Regions from separate parts of the Yersinia sp. SCPM-O-B-9106 (C-191) genome, predicted to be linked through region 1. Evidence: predicted binding sites of a transcription regulator. Region 1 holds the regulator's gene; the other holds the start of a gene.

Region 1 (8,427 bases):
GCACGGTGACATCTTTTGCATAAGGCACATTGCGCATCAGTTGCAAGTAGCAATCGAGTTGCTCGAGCAGTTGCTCGCGAGTGAGTGAGCGCTGACGTGAGGCTAACAATGCCGTCGAACATAAGTTCATGGCATTAGCCGCCGCCGCATTGTTAATCCGAACCATAATCTGGCCAGCCAAATCATTCACTGCCGGTGTCAGCCAGCTTGGGCGCTGTGCTTCGATAGGGTCGATAGCATCACGCCACTGCGGCACATTGGTGTTCAGATAGGTGGTCAACGGGATTGGCTCACCAAAGTTGACATAGCCCTGGCCGAGATTACGCAGCTTGCGCAAGCCCCGCAGCATCTGCAACAGGCTCTCTTTCTCTTTGGTCGCGCCACGTAATTCTTTGGCGTAAGTCCCCACTTCCATCACATGTTCGTAGCCGATATAAATCGGCACTAAGGTGATTGGGCGCGAACCGCCACGCAACATGGCCTGTATTGTCATCGACAGTGTGCCGGTTTTAGGCTCCAGCAGGCGGCCAGTCCGTGAGCGCCCACCTTCAACAAAGTATTCCACTGAATAACCACGGGTGAATAATTCGCCCAGATATTCACGAAACACAGTTGAATAGAGTTTATTGCCTTTAAAGGTGCGGCGAATAAAGAACGCGCCCAGACGGCGGAAAATCGGGCCAGCTGGCCAGAAATTCAAGTTAATACCGGCAGCAATATGCGGCGGCACCAGCCCTTGATGATAAAGCACATAGGAGAGCAGCAGATAGTCCATATGGCTGCGATGGCAAGGCACATAGACGATTTCATGGCCATCTTGTGCCAATTGCCGCACGCGCTCTGCATTGTGGACATTGATGCCCTGATACAAACGGTTCCACGTCCAGCTCAAGACTCGGTCGGACAGACGCACAGCTTCATAAGAGAAGTCGGCGGCTATTTCTTCCATTAGCGTAATGGCGTTTTGTTGCGCTTTCTCGTGAGAGATTTTTTTGGTTCGCGCTTCATCGGCGACTGCTTTTTCAATTGCTTTGGACGTTAACAGTTTTTTGAACAAATCCTGACGGGCCGGTAGGCTCGGGCCAACCGCAGCTAACCGCTGACGCGAGAAATGCATTCGCGCTACGCGTGCCAATTTATGGGCGATGGTTTTATCGGTACCATGCTCACTGGCCATTCGACGCAGTGATACCGTGGTCGAAAAGCGCACAAAACTATCGCGGCCCAGCCACAATACAGCAAAGAATTTCTGCACGCCGTTTAGCACGCGCAGATGTGGCGTACCATGGCCTTCACGCCCCGGAGAGCGGCCAAACATCACCGAGACCGGCAGCATTTGGATATCCAGCTCCGGATTATTGCGATGCAGATCCAGATAATCGTGGAATAGCTTGACCGACTCCTGTTTCGGGGCGTAATAGCGAAACACCCGCGGGCCGTTATCGATAAAGACATGGCTGGGAAGGCTCACGCCATCGATTTCCAATGGAATCAATGGGTCGGGCAGATCCTGCGCCTGACATTGCGCTCGCAAAGTCAGCAAATCAGCCTTAGAATTGTAAGGTAAAACGTACAGAATAGGACGAGACGGGTCTAACCCTAACTCAGTCACAGGATCTGCCGGAATAACCTTGCTTTTTACCAACAGTTTAAGTGGTAAATTCAACAACTTATAATATATTTTACGCCAACCTGACATAACTACATGAAGCCTCTTGTTAGCAATTCGTCGCAAGGATACCAGAAAGTGGTTTTGAGATCTGTGGTGATGAGACAACAGAAAACGGCAAAAATCATCATTAACTTAAGATAAAGGCAATAAAATATGGCGAACCAATCAACAGGGTTAATCCGAATCTATAAAGCAGCGGGTTATTCTGTTAAAGGCTTAACCGCAGCTTGGAAAAATGAAGCCGCATTTCGGCAAGAAATGGTGGCCGCCATACTCGCTATCATACTGGCCTTCTGGCTGGATGTAGATGCAATCACACGGATTTTATTGATTGGCAGTGTTGTTTTAGTGATTATTATCGAAATCATTAATAGTGCCATCGAAGCCGTGGTGGACCGCATCGGCAGTGAATTCCACGAACTATCAGGCCGGGCTAAAGATATGGGCTCTGCCGCCGTGTCTCTGGCCATCTTGTTGGCGCTATTTATATGGATAACTGTGCTTTGGCAACATGCTGGTTAATCAATGCTGTTGATGTAAACAGTGATTAATCCCTGTTTTTATTCACTCTTTGGTTCCCAATACCTGCTTACCTGTATATACTCACAGCAAGACTGTATAAACAAACAGGGGGCGGAATGAAAGCACTTACTACCAGACAGCAAGAGGTTTATGACCTGGTGCGCGACCACCTAGCGCAAACAGGTATGCCACCGACCCGTGCCGAAATTGCGCAGCGTCTGGGGTTTCGCTCTCCTAACGCCGCTGAAGAGCATTTAAAAGCACTGGCCCGTAAGGGCGTTATTGAGATTGTCTCCGGCGCTTCCCGTGGTATCCGTTTATTGATGGAAGAAGAAGATGGCCTGCCACTGATTGGTCGGGTTGCCGCAGGTGAGCCGCTGTTAGCCCAACAACATATCGAAGGGCATTACAAAGTTGATCCTTCCATGTTTAAGCCGAGTGCAGATTTTTTGCTGCGGGTTAATGGGATGTCGATGAGAGATATCGGTATTCTGGACGGTGACTTATTGGCGGTACATAAGACTCAAGATGTGCGTAATGGGCAAGTGGTTGTTGCGCGAATTGATGATGAAGTGACGGTAAAACGTTTGAAAAAACAAGGTAATATCGTACAACTTCTCCCAGAAAATAGTGAGTTTCAGCCGATTGTTGTCGATCTGCGTGAGCAAAGTTTCACTATTGAAGGTTTGGCTGTTGGTGTCATCCGCAATGGCGACTGGATCTGATTTTAACGTTTATTTATATACCCTTCAATGGAAGGGTATATAAAGCATTTAATTCCTCTAATACTTAACTCAATCTAGTTTGAGAATATTCTGATAATAACTTATTAATTGCTGTTTTAACTGAAAATTACGAGTTTTTATTTCCTGTTTATTGCCATGGTGACAGTGATTAATATTAATCTTACTTTGATTGTCAGTATCCTTTGCTATAGTTATTCATACGGTAAGCGAAGCAACAATATTTAATTTAAATTATGACTGTGAATAACTCATTTAAATTAAATTTGTTTTTAGGGAGTAAATATACTTACCGTGTTGAATTAAATAAACTGACGAATCTTAAGGTAACGGAGATATTATGAATAAAGATCAAGTCGACGGTAACTGGAAGCAGTTTAAAGGTAAAGTTAAAGAGAATTGGGGCAAGCTGACTGATGATGACCTGACCGTCATTGAAGGTAAGCGTGACCAGTTGGTGGGTAAAATCCAGGAGAAATACGGCTATCAGAAAGAGCAAGCCGAGAAAGAAGTTAAAGCCTGGGAAGACCACAGTAAATATCGCTGGTAACAGCGTTAAATGGATTTAAACTGATATTGATATAAATCTATCGTGGCTCTCATTTTTCAGAATGCATTTTATTAAATGGCACATTCTATTAGTAGAGTGTTAATTTCTATTGCATCGTAGAGTGATGATTTTTTTAATGAGGATGTTCTGCTACTCCTGTATTTATATCGATATGGACACAAGGAAGTGTCTTACTTATATTTTATTATTTCCCACCTATTCTATATATGATGAACCGCATCCATTATATTGGATATAGGCGGTAAATTTTTTATAAGTGGGTTCCCTTCGAAACTGCCGCCTTTCTAGCGACAGTTTGATTTTATCACCAGAAGGTTATTTCTTTTTCGTCACAATAGAATGGTCGTGGTCACAATGTTCATGACTTTCACAGGCTTCAACTTCTCCACATTCCGCACATAAACCATGAGCCTCAACCACACTATGACGTAGGGTAAAACCCGACTGTTTTGCTAACAGCGCCAAGGCTTCTTCGATGCCGACTGTGGTGCGTTCTGTCACAATCTTGCAGCGATCGCAGATGAAAAGCGCAGAAGTATGAGTTGGTTCTTCAAAATGATGACACAACACATAGCTGTTCGCTGATTCTACGCGGTGAATAAACCCTTGTTCCAACAAGAAATCCAAAGCGCGATAAACTGTGGGTGGTTTTGCTTGCGGCTCAGAAATACGCAGCAGATCTAACAGGTCATAAGCGCTGATTGCACCGGGCTGCTGTGCCATTAATCGTAATACTTCAAGACGTTGCGGTGTCAGCCGGACGTTACGTTGTTGGCACAGGCTCTCCGCCTGGGCAAGCAGCTTTTCCTGATTGATAGGGTTCATCATATACATCCCGCAGCATTCGAATAGTATCGATTTTATCATATTTACTGATAATCGCCGATAGATGAAAAAACGAGGAGCCACGGAGTGTCAAAATTTTGGCAAGTCGCAGCAGTTAGCGGCAAATTTTCACTCTTTGCGCTACAACTATCACTCAGGCAGTCATCGTAAAGTTCTATGTTATAATCCCTGATTCCTTCCCATTGTTTAGTTTGCTCAATAAGTAATATCAATGGGCAATTGATGCAGTCATAACCGATGAAACCACAGTAAATGCACGAAGCTCAGACTTTTTCCAGCACTCAGGCCGAAAAGCCAAGTTATCCCCTGCAACGTTTTTCCGTCGCGCCGATGCTCGACTGGACAGATCGCCATTGCCGTTATTTCCATCGCTTGTTAACTAAACAGACTTTGTTGTACACCGAAATGGTGACCACCGGTGCCATTATCCACGGCAAAGGGGATTATCTGGCTTATAGTGAGCAAGACCATCCCGTGGCATTACAGCTGGGTGGCAGTGATCCGCAGGCCTTAGCGCATTGTGCCAAACAGGCAGAGCTTCGTGGGTATAATGAAATAAATCTTAATGTCGGTTGCCCCTCTGATCGGGTGCAAAATGGCCGTTTTGGGGCTTGCCTGATGGCGGAGGCCAATCTGGTCGCTGATTGCATTAAAGCAATGCGTGATGTGGTTTCTATTCCGGTAACGGTGAAAACCCGCATTGGTATTGATGAGTTGGATAGCTATGAGTTCTTGTGTGAATTCGTGCAAACCGTCGCAGGCCGTGGTGAGTGTGATATTTTCACTATTCATGCTCGTAAAGCTTGGCTTTCAGGACTCAGCCCGAAAGAAAATCGCGAAGTACCGCCACTGGATTATGAGCGAGTTTATCAGCTTAAACGTGATTTCCCGGCACTGACCATTGCCATTAATGGTGGGGTCAAAACGCTGGCTGAAGCCAAAGAACATCTCAAGCATCTTGATGGGGTGATGATGGGGCGCGAAGCTTACCAAAACCCCAGCATTTTGACCCAAGTGGATCGCGAACTGTTTGATCCGAATGCGCCAGTGGTTGACAGTGTGAAAGCCATCGAAGCGCTTTATCCTTACATTGAACAAGAGCTGTCACGCGGCGCTTATCTAGGCCATATAACCCGCCATATTCTGGGTATTTTCCAGGGAATTCCTGGCGCGCGCCAATGGCGTCGTCATCTGAGTGAAAATGCGCATAAGCCCGGTGCTGATGTATCTGTGGTAGAACAGGCGCTAGCGCTGGTCATCCGCCCGCAGCACAGTTCACTGTAATAAATTAACTACAAGTTAGCGAAATTGACCATGCCTGCCTATTTCCCTGGCAGGCAATTTTTTGTCTATAAGTAATAAATTCAATATGTTATCTGCTTGCTCTGGGTTGGCACGTTTCTTGTACTGTATCTTGGTAAACCGTTGATAAAATCTCTGTCGAGATCACTGTGTAAGTGATGCATTTACAGGGGATTAAACAGCAATTAAGGAGCCAGCCATGTTAGAAATTTTCTTTGTTATCGGTTTTTTCATCATGTTGATGGCAACCGGCATCTCCTTGTTGGGTATCTTCGCTGCATTATTGGTGGCCGCTGCTTTTATGATGTTGGGCGGCTTATTTGTGATGATGATTAAGTTGCTGCCATGGTTGATTTTAGCCGTGGTGGTGGTCTGGATCTGGCGCTCAATGCAGAAACCGGCAATACGCCGCTACTGATTATTTTGCTTTCTTGCGGGAGTGATCACAGGCTGAAAGTTTAGTTGCATGAATTGTTAGGAAAACGTGTTTTTTCCTAAACGGGCTTGCTAGGATGCTACCCAACACGATTTGTTATCACATTTTCATCCCTGTCAGAGGTAAAAATAGCCGTATAAACGGCAGGTTCATTTAAGTGAACATGGCTCTGACAGAATACCTAGCCGTACCCCTACAAATGCATCAATGAAACAGTAAAATCAGAGCCTCGAATAATAGAGGCTCTGATTCTTACTTTTATAGCGTAAGATAGATGATTAGATACTCAGTATATAAAATATCAAATAATTAAGAGTCAAAATATTGAATAATTTAACGACATGAATGAAAGGTTCAATCACTAATATTAAAGGTTAGTAAAAAATCGATTGTAGTTGGCGATAATATAAACTATTTGTGCGACAAATGCTTCTTGGGCCAACTTCTTATCTTCTTCATTTTGACATTTTTCTTTTACATCAAAAAAACTTTGTTGCATCAATTGAACGGTAACATCAGCAGATTTTTGAAATGCTGACAGATTATTGTTTTTATTGAATTTATCAAGTAACAAATCAAATTTTTGATCAGCGAAATCTCGCAGTATTTGGAATTCTTCATTGTTAATTTTATTATCACAATAAAAAGCATTCAATAGTGTTTTTATATCTCTATTAATTTCTGAATCATGCATAATTAAAACCTCAGTATATGTAATGAATAATGTTGCTTCAGTATTACACATTGAGAGTATATAGATAATGCAATCAGAGCAATTGGGCTTCAGTAGTCAGCGGTCTGAAAATAATAAAAAAATAACTTTTTAATAATTTATAATGGATAATAATATTTATTATCCATTATTGCAGCAGGAAATTAAGAGATCAACAGACTGGAGCCGGTTGTCTGGCGGCTTTCTAATATTTTATGGGCACGGCGAGCATCACTTAGCGGGAATTGTTGGGCTTTAGCAACATCCACACTAATGTCACCACTGATAATTAATGAGAATAGCTCACGGCTAGCACTTTCCAACTCTTGCCGATTAGTCACATAGGCGTTTAAGGAAGCGCGAGTCACAAACAGTGAGCCTTTTTGGTTGAGTATGGCAAGGTCTACCCCGGTTACTGGGCCAGAGGCATTACCAAAGCTCACCATCAACCCTCTGCGTTTAAGGCTATTAAGTGAATCCAGCCAGGTACTTTTCCCAACCGAATCATATACCACACCCACTTTTTCACCATTGGTCAGCTCCGCCACTCGCTCGGCGATATTTTCGGTGCGATAGTTTATGGTGGCCCAAGCTCCCTTGGATTTTGCCAATTCAGCTTTTTCATCGGAGCCGACGGTGCCAATCAGTTTTGCACCCAAAGCTTTTGCCCATTGGCAGGCTATCAACCCGACACCGCCTGCCGCCGCGTGGAATAAGAATACTTCGCCGGGTTTGATTTCATGGGTTTGGCGTAATAAATACTGCACTGTCAGCCCCTTAAGAAAAGAGGCCGCAGCTTGTTCGAAAGAGATTTCCGCAGGGAGTAGGGCGATTTTATCCGCGTCGACATTATGGACTTCGCTGTAAGCGCCAAGGGCTGATTGGGCGTATACTACTCGGTCACCGACTTTTATCGTGTTAACCGCCGAACCGACTTTGGTGACCAGCCCGGCAGCCTCACTCCCTAAGCCGCTGGGGAACTGTGGCGGTGGATAGAGTCCGGTACGAACATAGGTATCAATATAGTTAATCCCAATAGCTTTGTTTTCTACCTGAACTTCATGTGCCGCAGGGTTCACCGGCGTAAAATCAAGGTATTGCAATACTTCCGGCCCGCCAGGGATGCTAAATTGAATATGCTTTGCCATGTTAGCTCCTCACAATAAGTGTATTTTCACCTTACAGAGTTCTACACGAGGTGCCCACTTCTTGCTAATACCGATAAGTAATAGGGAATTCATAATTACCCATCGGGTATCATCGCGTATACTAGGCGGCACTATTTTCCTATCGTTACAATTATCCTATCGCAACAGAGGTAAAGAGCACTTTTCATGGCAGCAAAAAAACCAACCAACAAGATGACAGAGCCACGCGATCGCCAGATGGAAGGGCTGAAACTCCCGCCTCATTCGCTGGAGGCAGAGCAGTCCGTGTTGGGCGGTTTGATGCTGGATAATGAGCGCTGGGATAACGTCTCTGAGCGCGTAGCCAGCAATGATTTTTTCAGCCGCCCACATCGCCGGATATTTACTGAAATGCAGCGCTTGCTGGAAAATAGCAAGCCGATCGACTTGATCACCTTGTCCGAATCGCTCGAGCAAAAAGGTGATTTGGATTCGG
Region 2 (8,427 bases), 1.2 Mb from region 1:
GTCATGACTGACAACTCGCTCAGCATAACGGCCAGCCGTGCGGATAATCGCAGCACCTCGAACACCAGCAGCAGGTAACAGATAGTTAAAAGTATACAACCCCGCAGGGCCCGCAATCGCGGTTCCGGCCAGGAACCAGCCTGATAATGTCAGTAACCCGATACTGGCCAGTAATGTGATGATGGCCAACACAATACCCAGACAAATCAGGAACCAATGACGGCGATACAAGGCCAAAAAGGGGAGAAGCACTCGCATGATTAAAGCTCCTCACTGCGATGGGACAGCAGGTTGGCAAATGAACCGGCTGATTGACTCAGGCTGGAATAATCACCTTGCTGAATTAATAGGCCATTATCCATCACCCAGATTTGATCATACCCCAGCGTATCTTCCAACTGATGGGTGACCAGCAATGTGGTCTGCTTACGGGAGGCTTCCTCCAGCGCTTTCATGACCAACTGTTCACTATGAGCATCCAAACTGGCAGTAGGTTCGTCTAGTAGCAAAAGTCGGCACGGGTTGAGCAATGCTCTGGCAACAGCAACGCGCTGGGCTTGCCCAACAGAAAGACGCGCCGAATGGTCACCGACTTCAGTATCTAATCCTTGTGGTAGGTCATTAAGGAATTCATTGATATATGCGCGCTCAATAGCCAGTTGTAGTTGGTTATTGTCAGCATTAGGTTGGCCCAGCAAAATATTGGCGACCAGTGTCTGTTCCGGTAAGTGCGGATTTTGGCCGACCCAGCTTAACTGGTTTCGCCAAGCCTGCGGATCCAGTTCGCGCAATTCTATGTTGTTGACTTTTAATGAGCCGCGATAAGGTAAAAAGCCTAATAGCAAATTAAGCAAGGAACTTTTACCCGCCCCGCTTAAACCAACAATAGCAACTCGTTTGCCCGCAGAGAGAGAAAATGTCAGTGGCCCAGCCAAGCGAGTACCTGTGGGGGATAGGATTTCTAGCGCGTTAGCTTCCAGAGTGATGGCATCAGTGCCATCCAAAACTTTATCGCCACGGCCAATAGTTTCACTTTCGCTACTTAAAAATGTTACCAATGACTCAGCAGCACCAACAGCTTGCGCCTTGGCATGGTAAAACGTACCTAAGTCCCGCAGCGGCTGAAAGAATTCAGGTGCCAAAATCAAAACCAGAAAACCAGAAAATAGGGTGACACCCAGGCCGTAGCTGCCAAAATTCAATTCACCTAAATAGGAAAAACCAAAATAGACAGCAACGACTGCAATGGATATTGCCGCGAAAAATTCCAACACAGCGGAGGAGAGGAAAGCCATACGCAGTACTTCCATGGTGCGGCGACGGAAATCTTCTGAGGATTCACGAATTTGGTCTGTTTCTGCTTTGGCGCGGTTAAATAAACGTAAAGTGTCCAGACCACGCAAACGGTCGAGGAAGTTACCACTCAGACGAGCGAGTGCGACAAAATTACGCCGGTTAGCATCGGCCGCGCCCATTCCGACCAACACCATAAACAAAGGGATCAATGGTGCAGTGACAAATAAAATTAAACCTGCTGCCCAGTTGATCGGGAAGGCAGCAATCAAAATCAGCACTGGAATAAAGACAGCTAAGTACATCTGCGGCAAATAGCGAGAATAGTAATCCTGCATATCTTCAATTTGTTCCAAAATAATCGTTGCCCAACTTCCGGCGGGTTTGCCTTTTACCCAAGCAGGGCCGAGTTGCTCTAATCGATCCAACACTATTTTGCGAATCTGTTGACGTACCTTCATGCCGCAAATAAACCCTACTCGCTCACGCAACCAACTGATCACGGCGCGTACGGCGAAAGTTCCAGCCAGCAAACCAAAATCAGTGATTAATTCCGCGCGCGGGATTTTGTCAATGATCAGCGCTTGCAACAAGGTGGCCAATAACCAAGCTTGAGCAATAATCAGTAACCCACTGAAGAGGCCAAGTAGCATAGACAGGCGGAGCCAACGTTGCGCGGGGGCGCTTTGTTTTTTCAGCCAACGAATCAACTCATACTGTCGTGTTTTATTCATCGGGTAATTTTCTGCGCAAGGTACGGGAAAGCTTCAAAAAATATTTGTCACCTTTGAAGATGGCAAACCAGCGAGGGGCAATATTACCTCGTCAAGCCATGAGGGGAAACCATAATGCTTGTGATAGTCGCCGCATTAGTCGATATCTATAATTTGCTGTTTTTCATTGACATGCCGATATACCAAATAAAGGGCCAACAGAAATTAAAAACGGGCGGCTCACGTATCTGTTAGCTGCCCGTCGGTATTAGGTGAAGTTTTGATATCAATATCAATGTGGATTATTTGTCGTTAACTAATCCATCCAGATAGCGTTCTGCATCCAGCGCGGCCATACAGCCGGTGCCAGCGGAGGTGATTGCCTGGCGATAGATATGATCCATAACATCACCCGCAGCAAACACACCAGGAATTGAGGTTTGTGTTGCATTGCCCTGAATACCGGACTGCACTTTAATATAACCATTTTCCAGTGCTAATTGATCACCAAAAATGGCGGTGTTAGGGCTATGACCAATAGCAATGAATACACCGGCTACCGCTAACTCTTCAGTTTCGCTGTTTTTGGTGGACTTCAGACGTACGCCAGTGACGCCCATATTGTCCCCCAGCACTTCATCCAAAGTGCGATCAGTATGGAGCACAATATTGCCGTTCTTCACTTTTTCCATCAGACGGTCGATCAGGATTTTTTCTGAGCGGAAGCTATCCCTGCGGTGAATCAGGTGAACTTCCTCGGCAATATTTGCCAGATACAGCGCTTCTTCAACGGCAGTATTGCCACCGCCGACCACGGCAACTTTTTGGTTACGATAGAAGAAACCATCACAAGTTGCACAGGCGGAAACCCCTTTGCCCTTGAATGCTTCTTCTGATTCCATCCCGAGATAACGTGCAGATGCGCCAGTTGCGATGATCAGTGCATCGCAAGTGTATTCAGCACCATCACCAAACAGGCGGAATGGGCGGTTCTGTAAGTCGACTTTATTGATGTGGTCGAACAGAATTTCTGTTTGGAATTTTTCTGCATGTGCATGCATCCGTTCCATCAGCGCCGGGCCGGTGAGGCCTTCTGGATCACCCGGCCAGTTTTCGACATCGGTGGTGGTGGTCAATTGACCGCCTTTTTCCATTCCGGTAATCAATACAGGACTCAGGTTGGCACGTGCCGCATAAACTGCTGCGGTATAACCCGCAGGACCAGAACCCAAAATAATCAATTTGCTATGTTTTGCGGTGCTCATGAATACCTCTTTCCCACAATGGCGGACAATGTTAACGATTGTAGGGAAGTTCGAGCATTAAAAAAAGCAGACAAAAATGTTGTTAGCGATTTGTTTGATAGGTAATGCCTATTTAACGAACTAAATGTATCAAGAACCAGCAGTTAGGGGCAAAACGAAGTCGAGCAGAGTGCAAAAGAGATAGAAATTCCTTTCTACGTTGCAAGTAGAACAGTCTTAAAAATCTTTGACCCCATAAAGAATGTGGCTTGCAGGGCGATGGTTAAAGAAATATCAACAATTTTTGACACGTTATTTTGCATCATTTTATAGCAAATTTAGGATGAAAAAATAGCGAAGATAAGCGTTCTTGATTTTTAATTATGGCATGTTGTACTGATTTAACTTCTTTTACTTTGACAATCGGCTGTGCATTTGCGAAAACATCATAGGAAGAAGAAATTATCTGCGCGCCATAATTTCAGATTTGGTGTCAGTGATACCAAGCGAAAACCCTGGAATGTTTTCGATTAATGCTGGATGGCATGTGGAGTATGTTCTCGGATAACTGCAGGGGGGAGTTTCTGTTGTTGTTCGTGATGCGCTATCTCTTCCTCAACGCTAATAATCATCGAGTACCTCGCATACAGTTAGACAGACAGGGTGTGAGATAACAACGTGTTGATATATTTGCATAAAACAGGCTGCGGGTCGTGTCTGTAGCAAGCTCAAAATTCATAGTTAATGAGAGCATGTCGCAGACTCAAGGAAATTAAGAGAGATTATAAGATGATAGATAACAAAAAACGCCCGGGGAAAGAGCTTGATCGTATAGATCGTAACATCCTGAATGAATTACAAAAGGATGGGCGTATCTCTAACGTTGAGCTTTCAAAACGAGTAGGGTTGTCACCAACACCATGTCTGGAACGGGTTCGCCGCTTAGAGCGTCAGGGCTTCATTCATGGCTATACTGCACTGCTTAATCCACAGTATTTGGATGCATCACTGCTGGTTATCGTTGAGATTACTCTGAATCGTGGCGCTCCGGATGTGTTTGAGCAATTTAATGCCGCTGTAAAAAATCTTGAGGAAATTCAAGAGTGTCACCTGGTTTCCGGTGATTTCGACTATTTGTTGAAAACTCGTGTACCTGACATGTCTGCTTACCGTACATTACTCGGTGAGACCTTGCTTCGCCTACCGGGAGTCAACGACACCCGCACTTATGTTGTCATGGAAGAAGTGAAGCAGAGTAACCGCCTTGTTATTAAAACGCGGTAAACAGGCAGGTGCAAAACCTGAGTAATTTGGTTACACTCCTGTTTATTCATACAGTTTCAACGCCGGGAGGGTTCTCGGCGTTGCTACTCATACTAGTTAACAGGAACCTGGAGAGCCTTTCTTGAGCCAGGAATATACAGAAGATAAAGAAGTTACTTTGAAAAAACTCAGCAATGGGCGCCGTTTGCTTGAGGCTGTTTTGATTGTGGTAACGATTTTGGCAGCCTTCCTAATGGCCGCGCTGCTCAGTTTCAACCCTTCAGACCCGAGTTGGTCGCAAACTTCATGGCATGAGCCGATCCATAATCTTGGTGGCAGTGTTGGCGCCTGGATGGCCGATACATTGTTCTTCACTTTCGGCGTCTTGGCTTATGCAATTCCCGCCATTATGGTGATGTTGTGCTGGGCTGCATTTCGCCAGCGTGATGCCAGTGAGCATGTCGATTACTTTGCACTCTCATTGCGGTTGATAGGCACATTAGCCCTGATTTTAACCTCATGTGGCTTGGCTGCATTAAATATTGACGATCTTTACTATTTCGCGTCTGGCGGGGTGATCGGCAGTCTATTCAGTAATGCCATGTTGCCATGGTTCAACGGTGTGGGGGCAACCCTGACATTGCTCTGTATCTGGGCTGTTGGCCTGACACTCTTTACGGGGTGGTCATGGTTGGTTATTGCTGAAAAAATTGGTGGAGTAGTCTTAGGATCGTTGACATTTATGACTAATCGTTCACGTCGTGAAGAACATTATGACGATGAAGATGACGATTACCAAGTTGATGGGGCGATGACTGCTGAGCAAGACAAAGGCGTTACGCCGAATAAATCTGTTGCGGGTGTAACAGCGGCTACAGCGCTGGCGGCAAACTCCGCCCATGCGGATGACGATGTATTGTTCTCGGCACCATCCGTAACAGATGCACCTGTTAGCTCGATATTGGATGGGGCAACATTGGCTAGTGCAGCAGTTGCTGAAACCAAAGATGGCGATGACCCATTATTGAGTACATTACGTGCAACAGATAATGATGAGCCGTCAGTGTTATCTCCTGCGGGTCCTCCGTCCGAACCCGTTATCAGCCACAGTACAGCGCCGATGGTTGATAATATGGCCGCAACGCCGCCGCTCTATTCTTTTGAAATTCCACAAGAAGCGACGTCTCCTGCGCCAACACGTGTTGCGCCACCGGTTGAAAGGCCTGAGCCTCAACTGGGTTCATGGGACAAACCAGCAACACCCGCTAGCCATTCTCCCTTTGATTTTTCAGCGGCGCAGCGCCATAGCGATCAGGTAGAAAGTACACCTTATATGAACCCTGGAATGGGCACAGATATTGATGGTCTGGCCCCGATGGGGTCGCCAAGTCGCCCTGCGTCTACGATAGGAGTAGTCGCGGCAAGTGCGGCTGCCGCCACGTTTATGCCCGCATTTACCGCTACCAGTGATAGCAGTTTACAGGTTAAACAGGGCATAGGGCCTGAGTTACCAAGGCCTAATCCTGTTCGGATCCCGACACGGCGTGAACTCGCTTCCTACGGTATCAAATTACCGTCTCAGCGTATGGCGGAGCAGGAACAGCGAGAGCAAGAAGCACAAGCTCCTCAAGTTGCTGAAACGTTATTTACAGCGGAGGTTGCCTCTGAAGATGATGATGCATTACAGCAGGCAATCTTGCGTCAAGCTTTTGCTGACCAACAATCAGAGCGTTACGGTCAATCAGCCGATGCGGGGGAGAATACTTTCTCTGCGGCAGAGCCAGAAGATGAACAGGCTTTGCAAGAGGCGGCATTACGACAAGCCTTTGCAGCGCAACAGCAACATCGTTATGGTTCTCCGGACGATGAAAATCTTGACGCTAGCGAATATAAACATGCTTTTGTTGAGGAAACGCAACCCGTAGATACCCGTAGTGCCTTTACATTCTCACCGGTTGCAGATCTGGTCGATGAAAGCCCACGTGAGCCTCTGTTTACGCTGTCTCCGTATGTTGACGACGCCGCGCAGCCAGCAACAGTGAAAGGTACTTCTGTACCAGAGCATACTGAACAGGTTTCGGCCTATCAGCCGTCAGGAGTCAATCAATCTCATCAAGTGTATTCTGGCCAATCAGCACCGGTGCAACCAACTCCGACAGCAGTACCGCCAGTTTCACCAGTGCAGCCAACTCCGGCGATGGACAGTTTGATTCATCCCTTCTTGATGCGCAATGATCAGCCTTTGGTCAAACCGACAACACCATTGCCGACGTTGGATCTTCTTTCTTCTCCGCCAGCGGAGGAGGAACCGGTTGATATGTTTGCTCTGGAGCAAATGGCGCGTTTAGTCGAAGCGCGGTTAGGTGATTATCGGGTGAAAGCAGAGGTCGTGGGTATATCTCCGGGGCCGGTCATTACCCGCTTTGAGCTTGATTTAGCACCAGGTGTCAAAGCTTCGCGCATTTCTAATCTTTCTCGCGATTTGGCTCGATCTCTTTCGGCTATTGCCGTGCGTGTGGTGGAAGTGATCCCAGGCAAGCCTTATGTCGGGCTTGAACTACCCAATAAACATCGTCAGACCGTTTATTTACGCGAAGTCCTCGATTGTGCCAAATTCCGAGATAATCCGTCGCCATTAGCTATTGTGTTGGGTAAGGATATTGCTGGGCAACCGGTGGTAGCCGATCTGGCTAAAATGCCTCATTTACTGGTGGCTGGTACCACCGGTTCCGGTAAATCGGTGGGCGTTAACGCCATGATCCTCAGCATCTTGTATAAAGCCACGCCAGAAGATGTGCGCTTTATCATGATTGACCCGAAAATGCTGGAGCTGTCAGTGTATGAGGGGATCCCTCATCTGTTAACCGAAGTGGTTACTGATATGAAAGATGCGGCGAATGCATTGCGGTGGTGTGTCGGCGAAATGGAACGGCGCTATAAGCTGATGTCTGCATTGGGTGTGCGTAACCTTGCTGGATATAACGAGCGAGTGGCTCAAGCTGAAGCGATGGGGCGTCCAATCCCCGATCCATTCTGGAAACCCTCTGATAGTATGGATATTTCACCGCCAATGTTGGTGAAATTGCCTTATATCGTGGTGATGGTGGATGAATTTGCTGACCTGATGATGACAGTGGGCAAGAAAGTTGAAGAGCTAATTGCGCGTTTGGCGCAAAAAGCCCGAGCTGCTGGGATTCATTTAGTCTTGGCAACTCAGCGCCCGTCTGTGGATGTGATTACAGGCCTCATTAAAGCCAACATTCCGACCCGCATCGCATTTACGGTTTCCAGCAAGATAGATTCGCGAACTATCCTTGATCAAGGTGGTGCAGAATCGCTACTGGGGATGGGGGATATGCTGTATATGGCACCTAATTCCTCAATTCCGGTACGTGTTCACGGCGCTTTTGTCCGCGATCAGGAAGTGCACGCGGTGGTTAATGATTGGAAAGCTCGTGGTCGTCCTCAATACATTGAGAGCATTCTCAGTGGTAGTGAGGATGGTGAAGGCGGTAGCCTTGGCTTGGATAGCGACGAGGAATTGGACCCACTGTTTGACCAAGCGGTGAACTTTGTCCTGGAGAAGCGCCGTGCGTCTATCTCCGGGGTACAGCGCCAATTCCGTATCGGCTATAACCGTGCGGCACGGATTATTGAGCAGATGGAAGCCCAGCAGATTGTCAGTACGCCCGGCCATAACGGGAATCGTGAAGTCTTGGCTCCGCCTCCACACGAGTAATATCTTGTTTTGAGGCAGTTAACATAGACAGGGCCGCTTTGCGGCCCTTATGCAAAGAAGCGTAAACCTCAGATTTATCAGATTAATATGCTAACGAAACGGAAATACTTCAGCTAAAGTGGTCAGGTTTATGGTATGCATTCAGCTTACCAGTCATAGACTTAAACGGCACATA

The links. The regulator LexA, encoded in region 1, represses DNA repair genes until DNA is damaged. The targets are predictions, from matches to a motif close to TNCTGTATGTACATACAGNA.
Positions count from the first base shown of each region.
Region 2: OP863_RS12645 (DNA translocase FtsK 4TM domain-containing protein) is a predicted target of LexA. The motif match lies at 4,571-4,590, and genes of this name have one in related genera.

Region 1 is NZ_CP110791.1:3,981,646-3,990,072, reverse strand. Features, by position in the region: gene plsB (glycerol-3-phosphate 1-O-acyltransferase PlsB) at 1-1,699, opposite strand, end outside; gene OP863_RS18030 (diacylglycerol kinase) at 1,826-2,194, shown strand; gene lexA (transcriptional repressor LexA) at 2,311-2,919, shown strand; gene OP863_RS18020 (CsbD family protein) at 3,278-3,487, shown strand; gene zur (zinc uptake transcriptional repressor Zur) at 3,824-4,333, opposite strand; gene dusA (tRNA dihydrouridine(20/20a) synthase DusA) at 4,607-5,638, shown strand; gene pspG (envelope stress response protein PspG) at 5,856-6,074, shown strand; gene OP863_RS18000 (hypothetical protein) at 6,460-6,786, opposite strand; gene OP863_RS17995 (quinone oxidoreductase) at 6,969-7,952, opposite strand; gene dnaB (replicative DNA helicase) at 8,139-8,427, shown strand, end outside.
Region 2 is NZ_CP110791.1:2,740,775-2,749,201, reverse strand. Features, by position in the region: gene cydC (heme ABC transporter ATP-binding protein/permease CydC) at 1-258, opposite strand, end outside; gene cydD (heme ABC transporter permease/ATP-binding protein CydD) at 261-2,027, opposite strand; gene trxB (thioredoxin-disulfide reductase) at 2,309-3,271, opposite strand; gene lrp (leucine-responsive transcriptional regulator Lrp) at 4,040-4,534, shown strand; gene OP863_RS12645 (DNA translocase FtsK 4TM domain-containing protein) at 4,656-8,252, shown strand.